One region of the Paraburkholderia sp. Ac-20342 genome, then DNA from elsewhere that is predicted to be linked to it. Evidence: predicted binding sites of a transcription regulator. Region 1 holds the regulator's gene; each other region holds the start of a gene.
The links. The regulator FNR, encoded in region 1, switches genes on or off when oxygen is low (the NO sensors DNR and NnrR bind a similar motif). The targets are predictions, from matches to a motif close to TTGATNNNNATCAA.

Region 1 (7,152 bases):
TGTGCTCGTTGCGGGCGGAATAGGCATAACACCATTTATCTCCTACCTCGAGTCGGTCAAGGACTCCCCCGATGCGCCGGAGACGTTGCTCCTGTACGCAAACCTGAACAGTCGCACCCACGCTTACCGAGAGCGGGTGGCCGAACTAAAAGGGCACTTGTCGCAGTTCAGGGTGATTGATTGCTATAACCAGCCAGAAGGAGAAACGGCAGGCGTTGATTATGACCTTATGGGTTATTTGACAGCAAAAGACGTCGACGAAGACTTGATTCAAAGGCGAGCCAGATTTTATCTGTGTGGTCCCGATCGGATGATGGAGGCGTTTATTACAGGACTCACCGATCGCGGCGTTCCCTCCTTCGACATCTTCAAGGAGGCTTTCAAGTCGCCTTCCAAGCCTAACCTGGATGCGTCACAGCACTTCACTGTCCAATTTACTCGCTCAAATGTGTGCGCTGAGTGGTCCTCGGAGAAGGGGAGCTTACTATCTTTCGCAGAGAGCTTGGGAATCTCAATGCCCAGCGGGTGTCGAGTTGGACAATGTGAAAGCTGTGCGGTTCGTGTTGTGTCGGGGAAAGTTGACCACATGGGGGGGCATGGACCAGAGGAGGATGGTATGTGTTTCGCCTGTCAGGCTATACCGGCTAGCAAAATTGAGATTGAAGCCTAGCGAGAACCAATCATTGTCAGCAGGATGGTATGGACGATTCCAATCTATTTCCCTTAGCCATTGTAGGGAAAATCAGAAGAATGGCTTAAGGGGCGCGGCGTAGCTGTTTTCACATAATCAGATTATCAAATTGGAGATCGGAGGCAGTCATGGAGCAGATATCAGGCAGAGAATTAGCAGGGGATAGCCGGCAGAACACGGTTGGAACGCTAGAGGGGGTCGCCGCGGCTATGACTCGGTGGTCAGAAAGATGGTTTCCGGATGCGTATATCTTTGCTGCGATCGCAGTTATTGTTGTTGCGGTTGGAGCGATGGCGATTGGAGCGCCAGTTAAAACGGTTGGGCGCGCGTTCGGTGATGGCTTCTGGACGTTAATTCCTTTCACCATGCAAATGGTCATCGGCGCTATCTCTGGATACGTAGTCGCTGTTTCTCCTCCGGCAGCGAAAGTGATGAATCGACTGGCTCGTTTACCGAGAGGGCCACGTTCTGCCGTTGCATTTGTCGCATTCGTGAGTATCTCCACATCGCTCCTGAACTGGGCAATCAGCCTGATCTTTAGTGGTCTATTGGTCCGGGTTCTCGCGAGGCGCGAAGATTTGCGCATGGATTACCGGGCAGCGGGTGCTGCTGCTTACCTGGGCCTAGGAGCCACATGGGCTCTGGGCCTAAGTTCTTCTGCGGCCCAATTACAGGCGAATCCGGAAAGCCTTCCTAAGGGACTGCTCGCTATCACCGGCGTTATTCCATTTTCCGAAACAATTTTTCTTCCACAGTCGTTCTTGGTGGTTGCTGTTCTGACAATAATTTCAGTCCTAATCGCATACTTTTCAGCGCCAACAGGTGATCGGGTACGCACTGCAGTGGATATGGGCGTTGACGTTAGTGACCAGGAGACGCGGTTAAGCGCTCCGGTTCGACCTGGAGATCGGCTTGACCACTCGCCGGTTATTACAATCATGATCGTCCTGCTTGGAGCAGTCTGGATATGGCACGAGTTCACTACGAAAAACCCTATACTCGCGATCTCAAACCTGAACACCTACAACTTTGTCTTTTTGATGCTTGGGATGCTATTGAATTGGCGGCCCAAACGCTTCCTTAATGCGATTGCGAAATCTGTGCCATCTACGGCAGGCGTCCTTATCCAGTTCCCGCTTTACGGCGGAATAGCATTCATCCTCACCAAGGCTGCCGTCCCGTCGGGTGTACCACTGTCCGAGCACCTTGCGCACTTCTTTGTTGCGATTTCTTCTCACTCCAGCTTCTCAGCAGTCATGGGCTTGCACTCCGCAATATTGGGATTCTTCATCCCCTCAGGTGGCGGTAAATGGATAATCGAAGCCCCTTATGTAATCGAGACCGCAAAAGCTGTGCAGGTTCATCTGGGTTGGGCAGTCACGGTTTATAACGCCGCTGAAGCGCTTCCCAACCTCATCAACCCTTTTTGGATGCTGCCGCTTCTAGGAGTCTTAGGATTGCGCGCCAGAGACGTAATCGGTTTTACGTTTACGCAGTTGCTAGTGCATTTTCCCGTTGTTATCTTCCTTCTTTGGGCTCTGACTAGCACTCTTCAATATCATCCACCTTGGATGCCTTAGAAATCCGGAGAACATAATTGTCGAATTTTTCGACATTATTATTTTATATTGATATGTAACCTAAGCCAAATAGTATGTTATTGCGTCTGAGATGAGATGATTCATGGTAAAAAAATGAAGCAAGAATCTCTTTTGGAGGCCATGCAATCGCCTGGGGGGCTGAGCTGCACGGTAGAATCCCCTGGTGATTGCTATGGATAACTTATCGGTCTTATGCCAGATTCCGCCAATGTGCGTGGGGCAGTGGAATTGCGAAGGGGTTGTCAGCTATTTGTGCCGGCTGGCCAAAGCACATGCGGTTGCCGTCGATGATCTCGTCAACCGTCGCCATGCTCGGGATACGATTTCCGGAGATGGAGGCACTTTTCCTGGTGGAATCGTAGTGCCGCCGTTTCCCTGTTTGCGCGCGGACGTACGGAAAGGCTCGAAACGGCTCTGGCGAGAGTAACAGGACTGTCCGCGGTCCGTTACCTTTCGCTTGCGGCGCTCGTGTCAGTGCTGGACCTGGCTGGGTGGCAGCCGATGGGCCGCGTCATTGTCCCGAATGTTTGCGCGAGAGATCGTATCCGGCGGCGTTGCGCCCGATTCTTTGGGATGTCAGTGTCGTTACCGTATGCCCGCGGCATGCGATGCGGCTCGCTCGTTCGACCTGTGGCAGTCCGCCAGCGCGTCGCCTTGGACTATGGTGGCGACGGCAGGTGCCCGGGGTGTGCGCCAGATGCGGCAGTCTGGGCCTGTCATGTGTAAGTATCGGGGTTGAGCGAGTGACCGATGACGAAATGTGGGTGGCCGCTCAGACCGGGGAGATGATTGCAGCTCTTTCCGGCGGCGAGCGGTTTTCGGCTGATCGCGTCCAACAGGGCGTTCTCGCAATGGCCACTCGCATCGGGGACGGGCGTCCCTATCGCGCGGCGGCCGTCTGCGGTTTCAGTAAAGCGCGTCTGTTCGACTGGGTTCCGCAACCAGCTTCTTGAGCCGCGCATTCTCGTCCTGGAACTGCCTGAGTACGCGGACCTGGTTCGACTCCAGGCCCGCGTACTGCTTTTTTCATCGCTAATACGTCTGCTCGGATATCCCCAGCTGCCGGATCAGGTCCGCCACCGGCATGCCCAGCTCAGCCTGCTTGAGCGCCGCCACGATCTGCTCCACCGGGTACTGTTTGCGTTTCGTCGCCAATCTCCCGTGTCATGGGGAAAATTGCTCCGAAACACTAACACTCATTTCTGTCCAGGATTCCTGCAGCAGATCAATAAAGCGATAGTCGATTTTCCGCGTCAACTATCGCTTAATCCGTCAAACCCCTCACACAGCGGAACCCCGCATAAACATACTGATAATGCGGCTGAAACCAGTTGCGGAATTCCGGCCGCAGCATGCATGCCGCGGTACGCGCCGAGCCGCCTTTGAGCACGTAATGCTGTCCGTCGAAGAAGTTGGCCGAATAGCCGGGATAGAACGGAAACGCTTCGAAGCCGGGCAGTGCGTCGAATAACGTCGAGGTCCACTCCCAGCCATTGCCGAACTGACCTTCGACGCCGAACGTGCTGACGTTGTCCGGATGCGCGTCGACGGGTTGCGGGTCCCAACTGCGGAAGTCGAAATTGCCCGATGCCGCCAGCGGCGCGCCATGCGCGGCGCGCTGCCATTGCGCTTCGGTCGGCAGCGTCTTGCCGGCCCAGCGCGCATAGGCGCTCGCTTCGGCGTGACTGACGTAGACGGGCCAATCGAGCGGCAGCGGCACCTCGTCGAACATCGTGCGCAGCGTCCATTCGCCATGGTCGCTTCGCGCCGCGCGTTGCGACCAGCCGGCCGGATGGTCGATGCGCTCGGCTTCGCGCCACGCCCAGTCACGTGGCGACCACCACTTCGGCTCGCGATAACCGCCGTCCTCGATGAACCCGAGGAACGCGCCGTTCGTCACCATATGGCGGTCGACCTCGAACGCGGGCACCTCGACCTGTCTTGCGCCGAACTCGTTGTCCCAGCCGAAGCGGCCGGCCTCGCGCGTCATGCCGAGCACGGCGGTCCCGGCCGGCACGCTCACCATCGACGACAACGCCCCGCGCCGCTCGGGACGCGTCGCCACGGCCTCACGCAATGCGGTGTCCTTCTGCGCGAGCGGCAACTGATGGAACATGTACGCGAGCGTTTCGGCATGCATCAGACGATGCTCGATCGCGACGTTGAGCAACTGCTCTGCTGCCTCGCCGCGAGCCACGTCGCCGAGGTTGTCGAGCGCGTTGTCGATTTGCCGCCGCGCGCGTACCGCGTACTCGCGCACCGTATCGAGCGAGGGCCAGTCGCTCGGCTCGTCGGTCGGATAGCCGCCGCCGACCGGATCGATGCCGAATGCGAAAAGCTGGTCGAGTTCCGGCGCAAACGCGGGCAGATCGAACAGACGCCGGTCGAACAGATTGCGATCGAAGGCTTCGAGGTGGCCGATATAAAACACGATGCGATGACGTTCGCGGATCGGCCGCTCATAGAGGTGTTCGGGTTTGACGACGGCAAAGAGGGCGTCGGTGATTCGACGCGCGTCGATCAGGCGTTGCACGAGCGGGTGATGCGGAGCAGGGTCGCGATTCATTCGCCGGGTCTCCTAAGGCGGTCGAGCAGAGTTAGCGCAAGGCGCTCACTCCTGTCCCGCGCGAGCGGCTTGCCACGGGGGACGGTCCAAAAACTCTATCCGCTCGCAGGGCCCGTGCCAAGGTGAAAAGTGCGCGAAAAGCGCACGAAAAGCTGCGAGGAATACCGCTGGAAAAAGACGGCATACGGGCCCGTAAGCCCTTTCACGAGCGGGCCGACAGACGGCTCAAACCTGCCGCAGTCCTTCGATATCGACGATGCGAATGTGCTTGCCCTGCGTGTCGATGAGACCTTGCTTTTGAAATCTTGACAGGGTGCGGCTGACGGTTTCGAGCGTCATGCCGAGATAGCTTCCCATGTCCTCGCGCGTCATGCGCAGATTGAATTCGGCCCACGAATAGCCGCGCTGCGCATTGCGTTGCGATACGTCGAGCAGGAACGCGGCGACGCGTTCGTCGGCGGACAGCGAGCCGAGCACCATCATCTGCGCCGCCTCGCTGACGATCTGCGCGCCGAGCAGCTTGTGCATGCGTTCCTGCATCGAACTGATCTCGCGGCACAGCAGCTTCAGCGCGCTGTACGGCACGATGCAGACGCTGCTGTCTTCGAGCGCGACGGCACTGCACGCATGCACGTCCGCGCTGATGCCGTCGAGCCCGAGCGCTTCGCCGGCAAGGCGCAAGCCCGTGACCTGCTCGCGGCCGTCGCGATGAACCATCACCGTTTTCATCGAGCCCGAGCGCACCGCGTAGATGCTGTCGAAGTGGTCGCCGCTGCGATAGAGCGCTTCGCCGCGCTGCACGGAACGCGCCGAGCAGATCAGCGTTTCGAGCTTCGACAGCTCTTCCGGCGACAAGCCCTGCGGCATGCAGAGCTGCCGCATCGAGCAACTCGAGCAGCGCGCGGCGGTGCGTGCGGCTGGGGTCCGGCGGCTGCCGCGCGCGGGCGGCGCGCCGGTGGTGCGATCGGCCGTGCCGGTGGCGCGGGGTAGGGAACGGCTAGCAGCGGAAGAGGTCGGCATGGTCTGCGCGCGGTAAGCGTAAGGGTGAATCGATTGTCCCATCCGTCTTTGCACGGGCCGGGTGGCAAAGTGACGCGTGGGCTGAGTGGGCATTCTGCGAAGCCTGCGCGTTCACTCCGGAGCGGGACGATGAGCCGCCGGGGATTGTGCCGGTGGGTTCTCTGCCGGCGGACACGGCGGCCCGGTTGCCGCCAGGCATCGCGTTGTATGCGGTGCCCGGCGCATGCTGCAACAACTCAGGCGGATTCCTTCCCGGTGCCCGCGGCGGACGGAATCAGCAGCACCGGCAGCGTAGCCTGACGCACGCAGCGCTCGGCGACGCTGCCGAGAATCAGCCGCTGGAAGCCGCGCCGGCCATGCGTGCCCATCACGAGCAGATCGGCGCCGAATTCTTCCGCGGCCTTCAGCACGATATCCGACACATCGCCGAGCGATGACGCCTCGGAAACCGCCGGCTCGCCTCGCACACCCTGGTCGGCCATGGCCTTCGAGAATTCCGCGCGAAGCTCCTGGCCTTCCTCGATCAGCCGGTTGCGCAGAATGGACGGATCGTAGCCGGGCGCCTCGAAATACATCGGCGTGTTTTCGACGACATAGAACGGCCGCAAAACCGCGCCATTGGATTTGGCCAGATCGAGCGCTGCTTCGAACGCACGGCGCGAGGTATTGCTGCCGTCGACCGCGACGAGAATGCGTGTGTACATATCGACTCCGCTTCTGAGAAATGCATTTGCCGCAACCGCTGTGCAACAAACGTTGCAGCGGCCGGGCTCCTCGGTCTTTTATACCAACGAAGCTTAGATGATTGCCGGAAAAGATGCACTCGACCAGGATGTAAATCAAACATTTGCCAAATTTCGCGGCTCAGTCGCTGTGCGACGAGCGTTGCGGCGGCAAGCGCGGGCGATCCCCGGGAAAATACAGGGCGCATAAGTTTTCTCAAGGCGTCACAGGGTTGGCCTTACAATCAGACCATATTCAGACAAGTAGCCCAGTCCGCTGATGAACGATCGTAAAACCAGGGGCTTGCCCGACCAGATTTACGGCGACATTCTCAATCGCATTCTCGAAGGCGAGTACAAGGAAGGCGAGAGATTGCCGACCGAGCATGCGCTCGCCGAGCGTTTCGCGACCTCGCGGCCGACGGTGCGCGAGGCGCTGGCGCGGCTGCGGGCGGACGGCATCATTACGACGCGGCATGGCTCGGGCACGACCGTCGCGCGGCGGCCCGATCCGGACGTGCGCCGCTTCGCGCCGCTCGAAACGCTGTCCGA
Region 2 (6,951 bases), on a different contig from region 1:
CCAGCCATGGCATTGCGCCGCCGAATTCCGCCGGTATCTGCTGCGTTTTGCGCATATGTCCGCGGGCCTCAACCAGTTGCACGGCATCATGCGCACGGTCTACAACCAGTACGACTCGATGGTCCGGCCGCTGTGCCGCTGGCTGGACGCGCACGGCGTCCAGTTCCAGGCGGACACCCGCGTCACCGATCTGCAGTTCGACGAGACCGGCCCGCTGAATCGTGTGAGCGGCCTTGTTTGCGAACGTGCGGCGCGACGCTTCGAGGTGCCGGTCGGTGCCGCCGACAGAGTGATCGTCACGCTCGGCTCGATGACCGACGCGTCCAGCGTGGGCGGAATGGACCGTCCCGCGTCGCTAGATACGGTCGAGGCGACGGGCGCCTGGAGCCTGTGGAAAAACATCGCGGCCGGCCGGCCTGAATTCGGCCACCCGTCGGTCTTCGCCGATCATATCGACGCGTCGAAGTGGCTCTCGTTCACCGTGACACTGCGCGAACCGACGTTGTTCCGGCTGATCCGCGACCTGACCGGCAATGTCCCCGGCGAGGGCGGCCTGATTACTTTTCCCGAGTCGAACTGGCTCGCCTCGATCGTCTTGCCGCATCAGCCGCATTTCATCGGTCAGCCGGCGGACGTACAGGTGTTCTGGGGCTATGGCTTGCGCGTCGATCAGTCTGGAAATTTCGTCAACAAACCCATGTCCGCCTGCACCGGCCGTGAAATCCTCACGGAAATTCTCGGTCATGTGAAGACGGACGCAGAGGCGGCCCGCATTCTCGAACACGCCAACTGCATCCCGTGCATGATGCCGTTCATTACCAGCCAGTTCCTGCCACGCAGCCGCGGCGACCGGCCCGCCGTGGTGCCCGAAGGCTGGCGCAACGTCGCTTTTATCGGACAGTTCTGCGAACTGCCGGACGACGTCGTGTTCACCGTCGAATACTCGGTGCGCTCGGCACAGAATGCCGTCTACACGCTGCTCGGGCTCGATCGGAGCGCACCGGATGTCTACAAGGGGCAGCATGACCCTCGAGTCATCTACAACACATTCTCGACGCGGCGGGACCACTAGTCAGCGATTGCCGGGCGGCCAGAAGCGTGCCGCCCGCATCGGGAAGAGCGGGACAGCGGCCCTGCATGAAAAGGCGGCGCGCTTGTCCGCAGGTTCGCGCATCTCGCGCAGCGACCGAGGGTCACCTCGGCCGACGAGCTTCGACATCAGTCGCGCCTACCACCGCACCATTGATCTGAATCAACGCGGCGGACTCGCCCGCTCATAGACTCAGATCACGCGTTCGTGCGCCACTCACCTACTTCTGGAGCTTTGCAATGAGCTACAAAACCATCGTCGTTCACCTGGACACGAGCCAGCGCGTGCATCCACGGCTCGAAATGGCATTGCACCTCGCGAAGCACTTCGGCGCCCATCTAACCGGTGTATTTGCCGTGTTCAGTCCCGATCCGCGCTCGCTGTACGTAATGGACGGAACCGCCGACTACTACACCGCGCATGAACAGTTGCGTGCCGAACGGCGCGGGGCGATCGAGCGTCTGTTTCACGCGGAGTTGCGCCGCGCGGAGATCGCGGGTGAGTGGATCGCCGTCGATGATCCAGCCAATCTGGCGGTGCCGCTTCTAGGCCGTTACGCCGATCTGGTGATTGCCAGCCAGGATGACCCGCACGATCCGGAATCGTACGTCGGCGACTATTTCCCCGAAAACCTCGTCATGTCCGCTGTCCGACCGGTGCTGCTGGTGCCGCATGCCACCCGCGTCACTTCCCCCGGCGACCACGTAATGGTCTGCTGGGACGGTAGCCGCGAAGCCACTCGCGCCGTCCACGATGCACTGCCGTTCATGCGCACCGCCCGGCTCACCACGATCGTCGCCGTGAACGGAGGCCGCGGCGAACCGGGCGCGCGCATTCCGGGCACCGACATCGCGACGGTGATCGCGCGGCACGGCATCCGTGTCGAGATCAGGGACGTCGATGCGAGCTCAGGTGGCCCGATCGGCGACACGTTGCTCTCCGAGGCGGACGCTCTCGGCGCGGATCTGCTCGTGATGGGCGCCTATGGCCACTCACGCTGGCAGGAACTGCTGATGGGCGGGGCAACCCGCACGATCCTGAAGTCGATGACCGTGCCCGTGTTGATGTCGCATTGAACCTGTACTCCGCACGCTCACCCGCAGCGTACTTTACGCAGGCCGGGCCGCCCGCTCCAATTCAAAGCACCCCGCACATCGAGGCGCTTCGCCCCTCGTCCAGATCCTGCGCACGCGGGATCGCCACACCTCGCCGCCCATCGGGACACTGGCATGATCCGTGCGATTCGCGCAAAATGGGCGGCGCACGCGGCACACGGGGCGAAGGCTGAACGCAACCGAAGCGGGAAACATCGTGGCATTGTGACCCACTCCGCGCCCAACATCGACCGGCACCGCGGATTGTCTTTCACCCAAAGAGGCGCGCATGCCCCATTACGGTAAAACGCCCTTCATGTCCGGCTCATCACCGCGGGCGCGAGTCGCCGCGCTTGTGCGACGTCCTGCGTTTGTCGGAGCGCTCGCCTTTGCCGTCGCGCTCGTGCTCGCGCTGGAAATATGGCGCTGGACGGTGGACCTGTCGCTGCGCGAAGCCCCGCTCAGGGAAAACAGCTTGCTGATAGCGTGCATCGCGGCTGCCTGTCTCTTCGCCGTCGCGGCCTTTCTGATCGCACACACACACGGTGCCTACACAGCGACAAACGAGGCACGCAATCTGTCCAGCGCCAACGCGGCACGCTTGATGGGGATCATCCGCTCATCGATGGAAGCCATCATCACTGTCGACGAACGGCAAAACATCATCATCTTCAATCCCATGGCCGAACATGTGTTCGGCTGCAGTGCGGAGGAGGCGCTCGGCGCCTCGCTCTCGCGCTTCATTCCGGAGCGTTTTCGCGCGACGCACGCGCGGCATGTCGAACAGTTCGGCGTGACGGGAGTGTCCGAGCGGCAGATGGGCAAGCAGCAGCGCGTGCTGTTCGGCCTGCGCAGCAACGGTGAAGAGTTTCCGATCGAGGCGTCGATTTCCCAGGTTCGCGACGGCGATAACAAGCTTTATACGGTGATGCTGCGCGACATCACCGAGCGCGTGAAAGCGGAGGATGCGCAGCGTAAATCGCGCGAGGAACTGCGCGAACTCTCAGCCAATTTGCAGAAAGTTCGCGAGGAAGAAAAAACCCGCATTGCCCGCGAATTGCATGACGACCTCGGACAGCAGTTGACCGCGCTGAAAATGGACCTTTCCGCAGTCGAACAGGCGCTGGAAAGCACGGCGGAACCCGAGCTTCTGCAGCAACTGCGGGGCATGCGGCGGCTCATCGACGTGACCGTTGCGTCGGTACGCCGCATCGCCGCCGATCTGCGCCCGGTCATGCTCGACGACCTCGGTCTGATTCCGGCGATCGAATGGCTCGCCAACGACTTCACGAACCGCTATGGCATCGATGTGAACCGCGACATCGACGTCGGTGACATGCATTTCGCGCCGGCAGGCGCGACCACGCTGTTCCGTATCGTCCAGGAGGCATTGACCAATGTGGCCCGCCATGCGGAGGCCACCGTCGTCACACTCACGGTGCGCATCCAGGCCGATGCCTGCGTCGTGCAGGTCGCGGACAACGGTCGCGGTGCCACCGCATCGACGCCGTCCGCGGAAAAATCCTTTGGCTTGCTCGGCATCCGTGAACGTGCGTACATGCTGGGCGGCACGGTCGAGATTCACACTTCCAACGGCAAAGGCTTCGTTCTGGTCGTCACCTTTCCAACCGCGGCCGTCCAACTGCAGGAGAGCCAAACATGATTCGAGTGCTGATTGCCGACGACCACGCGCTTGTGCGCGATGGTCTGCGACATATCCTGCAGAACGCAAAAAGCTTCGAAGTGGTCGGTGAAGCCAGCGACGGCGTCAGCACGATTGCGTTAGCTCGCTCGCATCCGGCCGAGGTGCTCGTGCTGGACCTGTCAATGCCGGGGCGCAACGGCGTCGAGTTGATCAAGCAGATCAGGGATGAGCTACCGGCGCTGCGCATTCTTGTGCTCACCATGCACGCAGAGCAACAGTACGCCGTGCGAGCCTTCAAGGCTGGTGCGTCGGGATATCTCACCAAGGAAAGCGCCAGCGCCGAACTGGTTTCGGCGGTCACCAAGGTGGCCGGCGGCGGAGTCTATGTCAGCCTCGCCATGGCTGAACGCTTTGCGCAGAGCCTGAACGATCCCGCCGACACGCTGCCTCATCAGCGCCTGTCCGACCGGGAATTCGATGTGTTCCGCCGCATCGCCACAGGGCAAACGCTCACTGAGATTGCCACCGAACTGTGTGTCAGCAGCAAAACAGTGAGTACCTATAAAACCCGTATCCTCGAGAAAATGCAGATGCCGCACGAAGCCGCGCTGGTGCGCTACGCCACGCGTCACAAACTGCTTGGGGACGACGAGGACATCTAACGAGGTCACAGCACCTTTATCGCGACGCCCGCTCCGCCGTCCTGGCCCTCGCCGCTCGCGCCCCCACTCCGCTGTCGCGAGGCGCGCGTAGGAAATTCCCTACACGAGCTTCGCACTCCCCTACCTCAAGCTCGTTCGCCGCCGATTTTATTTTGAGATAGAGCGGCCGATACTGCGAGCCATGAACTCAAGCTCGTCACTGCCAACCTTGCGCGTGTTCCTCGTCGAGGACACGATTTCAATCAGGAAACGCATGGCAGCGCACTTCGCTACGATCAAGGGTGTGCAGATCGTGGGCGTTGCCGAAGAACCCCTCCCCGCGCTTGACGGCATCGAGCGCACGAGCGCGGACCTTGTGGTGATGGATCTGCATCTGACCGGCGGCACCGGTATGGAGCTGTTGCGTGGTCTCGCGCAAAGCCGGTCCCCGGTGATCACGATTGTGCTGACGAACCATTCGGACAACGGTTTCCGTCAGGCGTGCCTCGCCAACGGCGCGCAGTATTTCTTCGACAAAACGAGTGAATTCGATCTCGCCTGCAACACGATCAGGCAGATTACCCACGAGCGCTGCACACGTGGCCTTCATTATCCTGGAGCACATCATGTCTGACGTTGTCGACTTTTCCGAAGCCCGGATCGTCGCGCAAGCCTCATTGCCCTCGCCGCGAACCGCTGGTGCTGCAACGCCAGCCCCGAAGCGCTCGGGCGCCAATTGCTCGGCTTGCGCGATGCACGCGTTCTGCCTGCCAGAAGGCCTGACACCGGCCGAGACCGAACGGATCGAAGCGCTGATCTGCCCATCGCGCACGATAAGAAGCGGGGAATCGCTGTTCCGCGCGGGGGACTCGTTCCAGAACATCTATGCCGTTCGGGCCGGCTCCTTCAAAACGGTCGTAATGCATCGTGACGGCCGCGAACATGTCACGGGGTTTCATCTGGCCGGCGATGTGCTCGGCCTCGACGGTATCTGTTCAGGGCAGCACAGTTGCGACGCGCCAGCCATCGAGGACAGCAAGGTCTGCATCATCCCGTTCCATCTTCTCGAAACCATGTGCCGCGACGTCAAGGCAGTGCAGCAGCATGTGCATCGACTGATGGGCGGCGAGATCGTGCGCGAGGCGACACTCATGATGCTGCTCGGCACGATGTCCGCTGACCAGCGCGTTGCAACGTTTCTGCTGAATATGTCGAGCAAGCTCAAATCACGCGGCTACTCGCCGGCCGAGTTTCACCTGCGTATGACGCGCGAAGAAATCGGCAGCTACCTCGGTTTAAAACTCGAAACCGTCAGCCGCATGATGTCGAAGTTCCAGAAAGCCAGGCTGATCGACACGCACGGCAAGCAGATCAGAATTCTTGATATGGACGGCCTCGCCCGGGTGTAGTTGCAAAGGCCGCGTCAGGTGCACCACCGACGCCGTTCGCCATTCGTCGTTCACTCCACGGAAACACCATTTGCACGTGAGCACGGGTACCTCAACTGCAAATGCATCCGCGAACCAGTGAAAAAACATCGGCTTGACGTGCGTCAATCGTAACGGCGTCCCGCACCCTACACTGATCCTGAAACCTTTCGTGGAGTGTGTGTCGTGAATGCCGCTTCCCCGCAATTTCTTACCGCGATCCTGTTTGCGGCATTACTGACAGCAAATGGCGCAGCGCGCGCGCAGTCCGAGCCGACCGCTCTCGTCAATCAACAACATTGCATGTTCTGCCATACCCGCGACGCACCCTTCCTCGCGCCTTCGTTCGAACAGATCGCGGAACGCTATCGCGACGTGCCGGGTGCACAGGCGATGCTCGAACACAAGCTGCGGGTCGGCGGCAAAGCACATTGGGGCGATGCAGCCATGCCACTGCCGCCGGATCGCGGCGGCCCGATCACTCCGGAAGACGCGCACGTGTTGATCCAGTGGGTTCTGAGGCAGTCAGCCGGCTAGTCGCGATCTGCAGATGCACGCGCTACACCAGGAGAAAGTCATGCGTCTCACCATCCACCTCGACACGTTCGATCGCATCAATCCAATGGCATTCGTCATCCTGTGGCTCGACAAGGAAACGCGCCAATGGTCGCGTGAAGGACACCTGGGGCTCGAACTGCCCGAGTGGGGCACGCTGCACGTCGACTGCGGCAACACACTCGTGTGCGGTCCGCATGATTCAACACCCACCTGCGTGCTCGAAGGACTCGATCTGAACGCGCCCGGCAGTTCGTTCGAAGGAGAAACCGGACGTGCCCAATGGTGTGCCAATAAAGGTCAAGCGCTGATGAGCGGCCAATGGCACGTGCAATGTATCGACACCGAATGCATCGACCCGGAAAGCAGCTTTTTTGCAGGCGACGAGACACGCTGAACACCGTGTGAATCATCACGATAAGGAAGACTGACAGCGGGTCTGGACGGCATGCGGCACGCGTATGGCCCCTATTCTATCGGCCTCTGCAGCCACTCAGCT
Region 3 (7,152 bases), on a different contig from region 1:
GGCAGTGCATGAATTTCACCCGCGGGTTACCAGTCGAGGCCAGCAGTGCTGCATTAACCTGGTACGGTAAAAGTTCGTTGATCCGCTCGCCCCATTTCTCGAACGGCTCCCCCATCGATACCCACACATCCGTATAGATGAAGTCCGCGCCCCTCACCGCTTCGCCGGGCTTTTCAGTCAAGGTGAGACGCGCGCCGGTGGTGGCCGCGATGGCGCGGCACTGTTCTATCAGTTCGTCGTGCGGCCACAGACGACGCGGCGCGCACAGGCGGACATCCATGCCGAGTTTCGCACCCACGATCATCAGCGAATTGCCGGTATTGTTGCGCGCGTCGCCAATGTAACAATAGCTGATCTGATGCAAAGGCTTATCACTGTGTTCGTGCATCGTCAGCATGTCGGCCAGCATCTGCGTCGGATGGAATTCGTCGGTCAGACCGTTGTAGACCGGCACCCCCGCATATTTCGCGAGTTCCTCGACGATCTCCTGGCCATATCCCCGATATTCGATCGCGTCGTACATGCGGCCCAGCACGCGAGCCGTATCCTTCATCGATTCCTTATGTCCGATCTGCGAACCTGCCGGATCGATATAGGTCACGTGAGCCCCCTGATCGTGCGCGGCGACTTCGAACGCGCAACGAGTGCGCGTCGACGTCTTTTCGAAAATCAGCGCGATATTCTTGCCGTTCAGGCGCGGCGTTTCCGTACCGGCATATTTCGCCCGCTTCAGATCTCTCGACAGGTCGAGCAGGTAGCGGATCTGGCGCGGTGTGTATTCGATCAGCGTGAGGTAGCTTCGGTTATGTACGTTGAACATGATGATTTCCGTTAGTCGGTCATTTCCGGAGCGCGTCAGAGAGGGATAGCGTCCCGCTCGATCGGACAGCTCAGGCAGTGGGTACCGCCTCGGCCTCGCCCAAGCTCGCCACCGGGGATTTCGATGACCTCGACACCGGCCTGGCGCATCTTCCGGTTAGTGCAGGTATTGCGGTCGTAGGCGAGCACCACCCGGCGATCGAGTGCCAGCACGTTATTGCCGTCATCCCATTGCTCGCGTTCTGCTTCATAGGTGTCGCCGCCGATAGTCAATACGCGCAGCGAGCCGAGACCCAATGCCTTCGCCACGACAGCAAGAAATTTTTCCTCATGACGTTCGTAGCGAATCTCGCCGGGTTCATCTCCGGGATAAAGGCTGGTGCACCGGATGGCATCCGCGACGTCCGGATAAATGCTGACGAAGTCGACGTCGATAAACGAAAACACCGTGTCCAGATGCATGGACGCGCGCGCTTTCGGCAACTGGCAGGCGATCACCCTTTTGGCGCCGTGACCGGCAAACAAGGCGCGTGCGACCTGCGTGACCGCCTGCGGACTCGAGCGCTCCCCCATGCCGATCAGCACGATGCCTCCGCCGATCGGCATCACGTCGCCGCCTTCGAGCGTCTCGACGCCATAGCTCGTCTCGGGACCGCCCCACCATGTCTTGACCTCGCCGGCAAAGCGCGGATGGAAGGCATACACGGCGGCAAGAAGCAAGGTCTCTTTCCGCCGCGCGGCCCAGAACATCGGATGCAGCGTGACGCCGCCATACACCCACGCGCTCGGATCACGCTGGAATATCAGATTGACGAGCGGCTGGATCACAAAGTCCGAGCGCTCGAGATAGCCGCCGAACAGCCCGCGAGCGTCGAACGGCAGTTCAGCCTTCGCCACCCCGCCAATCAGCACGTCAGCCAGTTGCTGCGCGGGCATCTCTTCGAGCCACAGCCGCAACTCACGCAGCATGCCTGTTCCGACTTCTTCTTCAACGATGCGCCGGTCCAGAATCCAGTCGCGTGCCACCGGATTCAGACACGTTTCGGCGAGCAGGTGGTGGAATTCCAGTACCTCGACGCCCCGTTCGCGCAGCACACCGGTGAATACCTTGTGATCCTCGATTGCCCGGTCGACCCAGATCACATCGTCGAACAGCAACGCTTCGCGATTCGCTGGCGTCAAGCGCCGATGCGCGAGCCCGGGACTGCAAACCATGACCGTGCGCAGCCTGCCGGCCTCCGAATGAACGCCTGAAGCCATCGTTACCCCCTGGAAGTAGATTGCTCGATTACGACGTACGTATAAAGCCGCGTGCTTCCATCGCTTTCCGTCTTGCGATAGATGCCCTGAATCTCATTTTCGAAGCCGGGAAAACGGTTGCCGCCTTCCTCGAACATCCGGAAGTAGTCGAGCATCGGCAACGCCTTTTCGTCATATCGTTCGCCTGGCACAATCACGCCGATGCCAGGCGGATAGACCAGTGCGAGCGTGGCTGCGATCCGGCCGCCGATGTGCTCGATCGGCAACAGCTCGACGTTATTGCGCACGAGTTCGTGCATCGCCTCCTGCGGCAGCATGGCGGCCTGGGGGAAATGCGACGCGCGAAACTGCTCCCGCTGCAGACGGCTGACGTTATGCTCGCGATAAAAGCCGTGCATCTGCGCGCAAAGATCACGCAGCCCGACACCGGCGTAACGCTTGCGATGGGCCGCGACAAAAGATGGGATGACATCGTCGAGCAACGCGTTGTCGTCGTGCAGTTGCTTGAACCGTACCAGCGCGGAAAGCAGCGTGCCGGCCTTCGACGATTCCAGCCCAGGTGTCAGTAGAAACAGAATGCTGTTCAGATCGTTCTTCTCGGGCACGATCCGCACTTCGCGTAGGAACTCGGCGAGCACCGCCGCCGGAATGCCATGCTCTGCGTATTCACCAGTGCCACGATCGAAGCCGGGCGTGAGCAACGTCAGCTTGTTCGGGTCGGTCATCGCATAGCCCGCCGCCAGCGGGCCAAAACCGTGCCACTTCTGCCCCGGGACCAGTTCCCAGCAGTCCGCACTCGCGGCCAGCCGTTCGGTTGGCACGTCTTCCCAACGCTCGGTCCGATTCTCGAACTGGACCACATCCGGCACGAACGGATCGAAGAACCATTGCCGCGCCGAATCGGTTTCAGTGGTTTCGTACTCGCGGCGCAGCGCGCGAATCTTCTTGCGCATTTCAATGCCGAGCCGAATGGTGTCATCCCACAGCACTTCGCCTGAACGGCCGCGCATCATCTGCGCACCAACGTCGAGCGATGCGAACAGCGGGTAGAACGGCGAGGTCGACGCATGCTGCATGAACATTTCATTGAAGCGCCGATGGCTCACCTGTCTGCGCTGTCCATCCAGGTGCTCATCCTTGACGTGAATCTGCGATGCCTGCGAAAAACCCGCCAGTTGTTTGTGCGTCGATTGCGTGGCGATAATGCCGGGAGCGGACGCATCCAGTCCTTCGAGACCCATTGCGAAGTGACCTTTGAACAACGGGTGAAATTTCATGAATCCGGCCCATGCTTCGTCGAACAGAATGTACTCGCACAGCCGCCCGATTTTCTCGATGAGCATTTGCGCGTCGTAGATCGTGCCGTCATAGGTGCATTGTTCGATGATCGCGACGCGAAACGGCCTTTCGCGCTGCCAGGCGTGCGGGTCCTTGATCAACGGGTTACGCCGGATGCTGTCGCGAACGCACCTTTCGTCGAGCGCATCGAAATCGATCGGCCCGATCATGCCGTGTGCGTTGCGCGTGGTCGGCAGATAGATCGGGATGCCGCCGCCCAGCAACAGCGCACCGTGATGGGCGGCCTTGTGGTTGTTGCGGTCGAACAGCACGAGGTCGCCCGGCGCTACCAGTGCGGTCAACGCGATCTTGTTCGACGTCGAGGTCCCGTTGAGCACGAAATACGTCCGTTCCGCGCCGAATATGCGCGCGGCAGCCTTTTGCGCCGCCAGTGCCGGGCCTTCATGCACAAGCAGATCGCCCAGTTCGACGACCGAGTTATCCAGGTCATTGCGGAATACGGCTTCGCCCAGATGCTTGACGAACGCGCGGCCAATCGGGCTCTTCTGATAAAACACCCCGCCGTTGTGGCCCGGGCAGGTCCACATCTGATTGGCCTGCTCCGCGTAGTCCACCATCGCGCCGAAGAACGGCGTCTTGAGCGAATCGGCGTAGCTGTGCAAATGACTCACCAGATTGCGCGCAACGAATTCCGGCGTGTCTTCCTCGATGAAGATGTAGCCCGTCACCTGACCGAGCACCGCCACAGGAATTTCTTCCAGCAGATGACGCTCCACCAGAATGAAGACCGGCACATCCAGGCCGCGCTCGCGCACGAACCGGACAAACGACTCGACGTCACTTTCCGGTTCACTCAGCGACCATTCGACAACGATGCATCCCGTTGACGCGTCGCTGCGGATAGCGGAACAGGCCTCGGCGGGTTCGGCGGTGATCGTCGTGCCGTAACCGAGCCGGCCGAGTTCATCGACAATGCGCTGCAGCCGCGAAGACGGCAATGTCGGCGGCAGTGGCATCGCGCAACAAAACAGGAAACCAAACATCTGGTCGTATGGCATCGTGATTCCTGATGAAAATACCGCAATGGAACAGGGTTCGGCGTCCACGCCGAACGGTTCAGCTCAGCTTGACCGTGCCGCGAGCGAACAGCACCAGCGCGGCAATCGCCACGGCGGTCAGAATCACGGCGACGACGATTTCCCGGCGAGTGAAAACCGGTTCAGTGGGTGCGTGCTCGCGCCGGGCCCACCAGAACACTGGGAATCCGATGGCAAAAAGAATGGTCGACATCAGAACGAACTGCGGGCCGGCCGCGTAAAGCAGCCAGACCGCATAGACCGTCCCCAGCACACCGGTCCAGATCGACTCGCGAACGGTTTCGCCCGCACTCGCCTCGTACTTCGATTGCAACGCATAGCGCCATAGGAACGCGGTGCTGGCGAGGTAAGGCGGCAGAATCATGACGCCGGTGATCGAGATCAACCAGTTCCATGCGTCATGGGCAAAAAGCACGACGAACACCGCGAGCTGCATCGTGGCGCTCGAAATCCACAGCGACGGCGCGGCGGCGTGGCGGCGGTTTTCGCGCGCCAGAAACTTCGGAAATACGCCATCCTTCGCGCCTTCATACGGCAACTCGGCGACCAGAATCGTCCACGCGAGCCAGCAGCTCAGCAGCGACAACATCAGTGCCACCGAAATAAAGACCGCGCCCCAATCTCCGACCGCCGCTTTCAGCACGTAGGCGGCGGACGGCGATGCGAGCCCCGCGAGCTGCGCCTGATGCATCACGCCGAAAGGTAACGCAGACAACAGGAAGTACAGCACGGTGCAGACGAGCAGGCCGAGAAACGTTGCGACACCCACCTGCGACGCCTTGTCCGCGCGATCCGAAACGACGACAGCACCCTCGATGCCGATAAAAACCCATAGCGTGACGAGCATCGTGCTCTTGACCTGGCCGAGCAGGCTGCCCAGATGTTGCTGCTGCCCCCAGAAGTCATACGAGAACATCCCGCCCTTGATCGCCACCGCCATCGCGCACAGGGCAACCGCAATGGTGCCGATATTCAGCACGCTCGAAATCACGTTCAGGATCGCTGCCCGCTTCACACCGGACAGCACGACGAAATTCATCACCCAGATCAGCAGCGACGCGCCAATGATTGACGGCCAGTTATTACCGCTCTTGAAGATCGGGAAAAAATAGCCCACGGTCTGCATGAACAACACCGCAAACGCGACGTTGCCGAACGCGGCCGACAGCCAGTATCCCCATGCCATTTCGAAACCAGCCAGCGGACCGAAGCCTTCTTTCGCATACGAGTAGATGCCGGCCTTCAGATCCGGCCGTTTGTCGGCCAGCGTGCGAAACGTGTTCGATAAAAAGAACATGCCGATCAGCGTAATGACCCACGCGATCACCACTGCAGCAAGCCCCACGCCTTGCGCCATGTTTTGCGGCAGATTGAATGCGCCCCCGCCGATCATCGATGCAATGACGACTCCCGTGAGCAGCGGCAGGCCCAACTTCCGGCTGCGGGCCTGGGACACGCCAGAAGGTTGCGCTTGAGCACCGCTCAAAATGCCATGCGGCTGATCCATTGTTTCTCTCCTGGTGCCGGGTGGGTGCGCGGCCGCGCGGCACGGTGAATTTCTGATTGGAACGGTGACCGTCAGCCTTGAAGCTCCGCACCTGACCGGTTGTTGCAATCGAGAATAGAAGACTTCGACCTGCCCCAATTGATCTGTATCAAGCTGCACGCGGACCGGCGGGCTTGAGACCGAAGCGGGCTTCCGCCCCTACCCCATCTACATCCCGTCTACACCCAACGACACCGATAGCGTCTTCGACATCTTGAGTTGCACCCAGGTCATGCCTTCGCGAAACCCGGCGAGTACAGCCTCGCGTTCACTCGGAAAAATGCTGCTGTGAGTGAACTTGTGAGTGAATGTGCCTTCCGGTGTGGTGTGGCTAAGCTGGATCGAGCAGTCGTAACCGCCCATGGCCTGATGCGTCTCCACCGACACCGACCAATTACCGTCACTAACATTTCCGCAAAGCGCCATGACTCGCTCCTGATGTTTCGTTTAACCAGATTGATGACGCATATGCCGAACCATCGTATGGGAGAAGCGTCCGGCAACTTTGATATGAATCACAGGGTGGCAAAGTGGCGAGATACGCCGAAGCCGCGCCGAAACGACAGGCGACGGGTGGAAGTGCACGGCGGCGTCTCAGCAAACGTTGTTTGATCCAACTCAATCGAAATACCGACACCACGCGTATGTTGGGCCAACGCTCCTCCAGATGCGAAGGTGGTGCGCTCGCACTCCGATTGCGGCGAACATGAAAAGGAAAACAACATGCAAAACTCCGCCCCCATTCATGCACAAACGCGGCGCGACGACCTCGGCAGCAGCACCGCAGAGGTCGGCAGGTTCTATCTTGTCGGCGGCGGCATTGCCTCGCTGGCCGCTGCCGCCTTCCTGATCCGCGACGGCCACGTGCGCGGCTGCGACATCCTCATTTTCGAAGCGCTCGACAAACCCGGCGGCAGCCTGGACGGGGCGGGCAATGCGGAAAGTGGCTGCATCGTGCGCGGCGGCCGCATGCTGGAGAGCAAATATCTATGCACTTACGATCTCTTCTCATCGATTCCGACCCTGGATGACAGCAGGAACGTGACGCAGGAGATCTTCGACTGGAACGAGACTATCCGTACCTCGTCCAGTTCGCGGCTCGTGAGAGACGGCAAACGCGAAAACGCGCCC

Region 2: the regulator FNR is predicted to act here: its motif matches at 1,243-1,256, upstream of G3N58_RS18535 (universal stress protein).
Region 3: the regulator FNR is predicted to act here: its motif matches at 6,121-6,134, upstream of G3N58_RS18550 (basic amino acid/polyamine antiporter).

What each region holds. Positions count from the first base shown of each region.
Region 1 is NZ_JAAGPQ010000002.1:104,974-112,125, reverse strand. Features, by position in the region: gene G3N58_RS01300 (molybdopterin-dependent oxidoreductase) at 1-670, shown strand, start outside; gene G3N58_RS01295 (TIGR00366 family protein) at 820-2,271, shown strand; gene G3N58_RS33940 (hypothetical protein) at 3,036-3,245, shown strand; partial or broken gene G3N58_RS01285 (transposase) at 3,226-3,447, opposite strand; gene G3N58_RS01280 (SUMF1/EgtB/PvdO family nonheme iron enzyme) at 3,557-4,858, opposite strand; gene fnr (fumarate/nitrate reduction transcriptional regulator Fnr) at 5,084-5,878, opposite strand; gene G3N58_RS01270 (universal stress protein) at 6,115-6,582, opposite strand; gene G3N58_RS01265 (FCD domain-containing protein) at 6,881-7,152, shown strand, end outside.
Region 2 is NZ_JAAGPQ010000041.1:35,244-42,194, reverse strand. Features, by position in the region: gene G3N58_RS18540 (oleate hydratase) at 1-1,072, shown strand, start outside; gene G3N58_RS18535 (universal stress protein) at 1,330-2,166, shown strand; gene G3N58_RS18530 (PAS domain-containing sensor histidine kinase) at 2,474-3,847, shown strand; gene G3N58_RS18525 (response regulator transcription factor) at 3,844-4,491, shown strand; gene G3N58_RS18520 (response regulator transcription factor) at 4,673-5,104, shown strand; gene G3N58_RS18515 (helix-turn-helix domain-containing protein) at 5,070-5,879, shown strand; gene G3N58_RS18510 (cytochrome C) at 6,120-6,434, shown strand; gene G3N58_RS18505 (DUF3564 domain-containing protein) at 6,475-6,849, shown strand.
Region 3 is NZ_JAAGPQ010000041.1:42,347-49,498, reverse strand. Features, by position in the region: gene G3N58_RS18565 (ornithine carbamoyltransferase) at 1-823, opposite strand, end outside; gene G3N58_RS18560 (arginine deiminase) at 856-2,079, opposite strand; gene speC (ornithine decarboxylase) at 2,082-4,436, opposite strand; gene G3N58_RS18550 (basic amino acid/polyamine antiporter) at 4,495-5,982, opposite strand; gene G3N58_RS18545 (UDP-glucose 4-epimerase) at 6,190-6,447, opposite strand; gene G3N58_RS18540 (oleate hydratase) at 6,745-7,152, shown strand, end outside.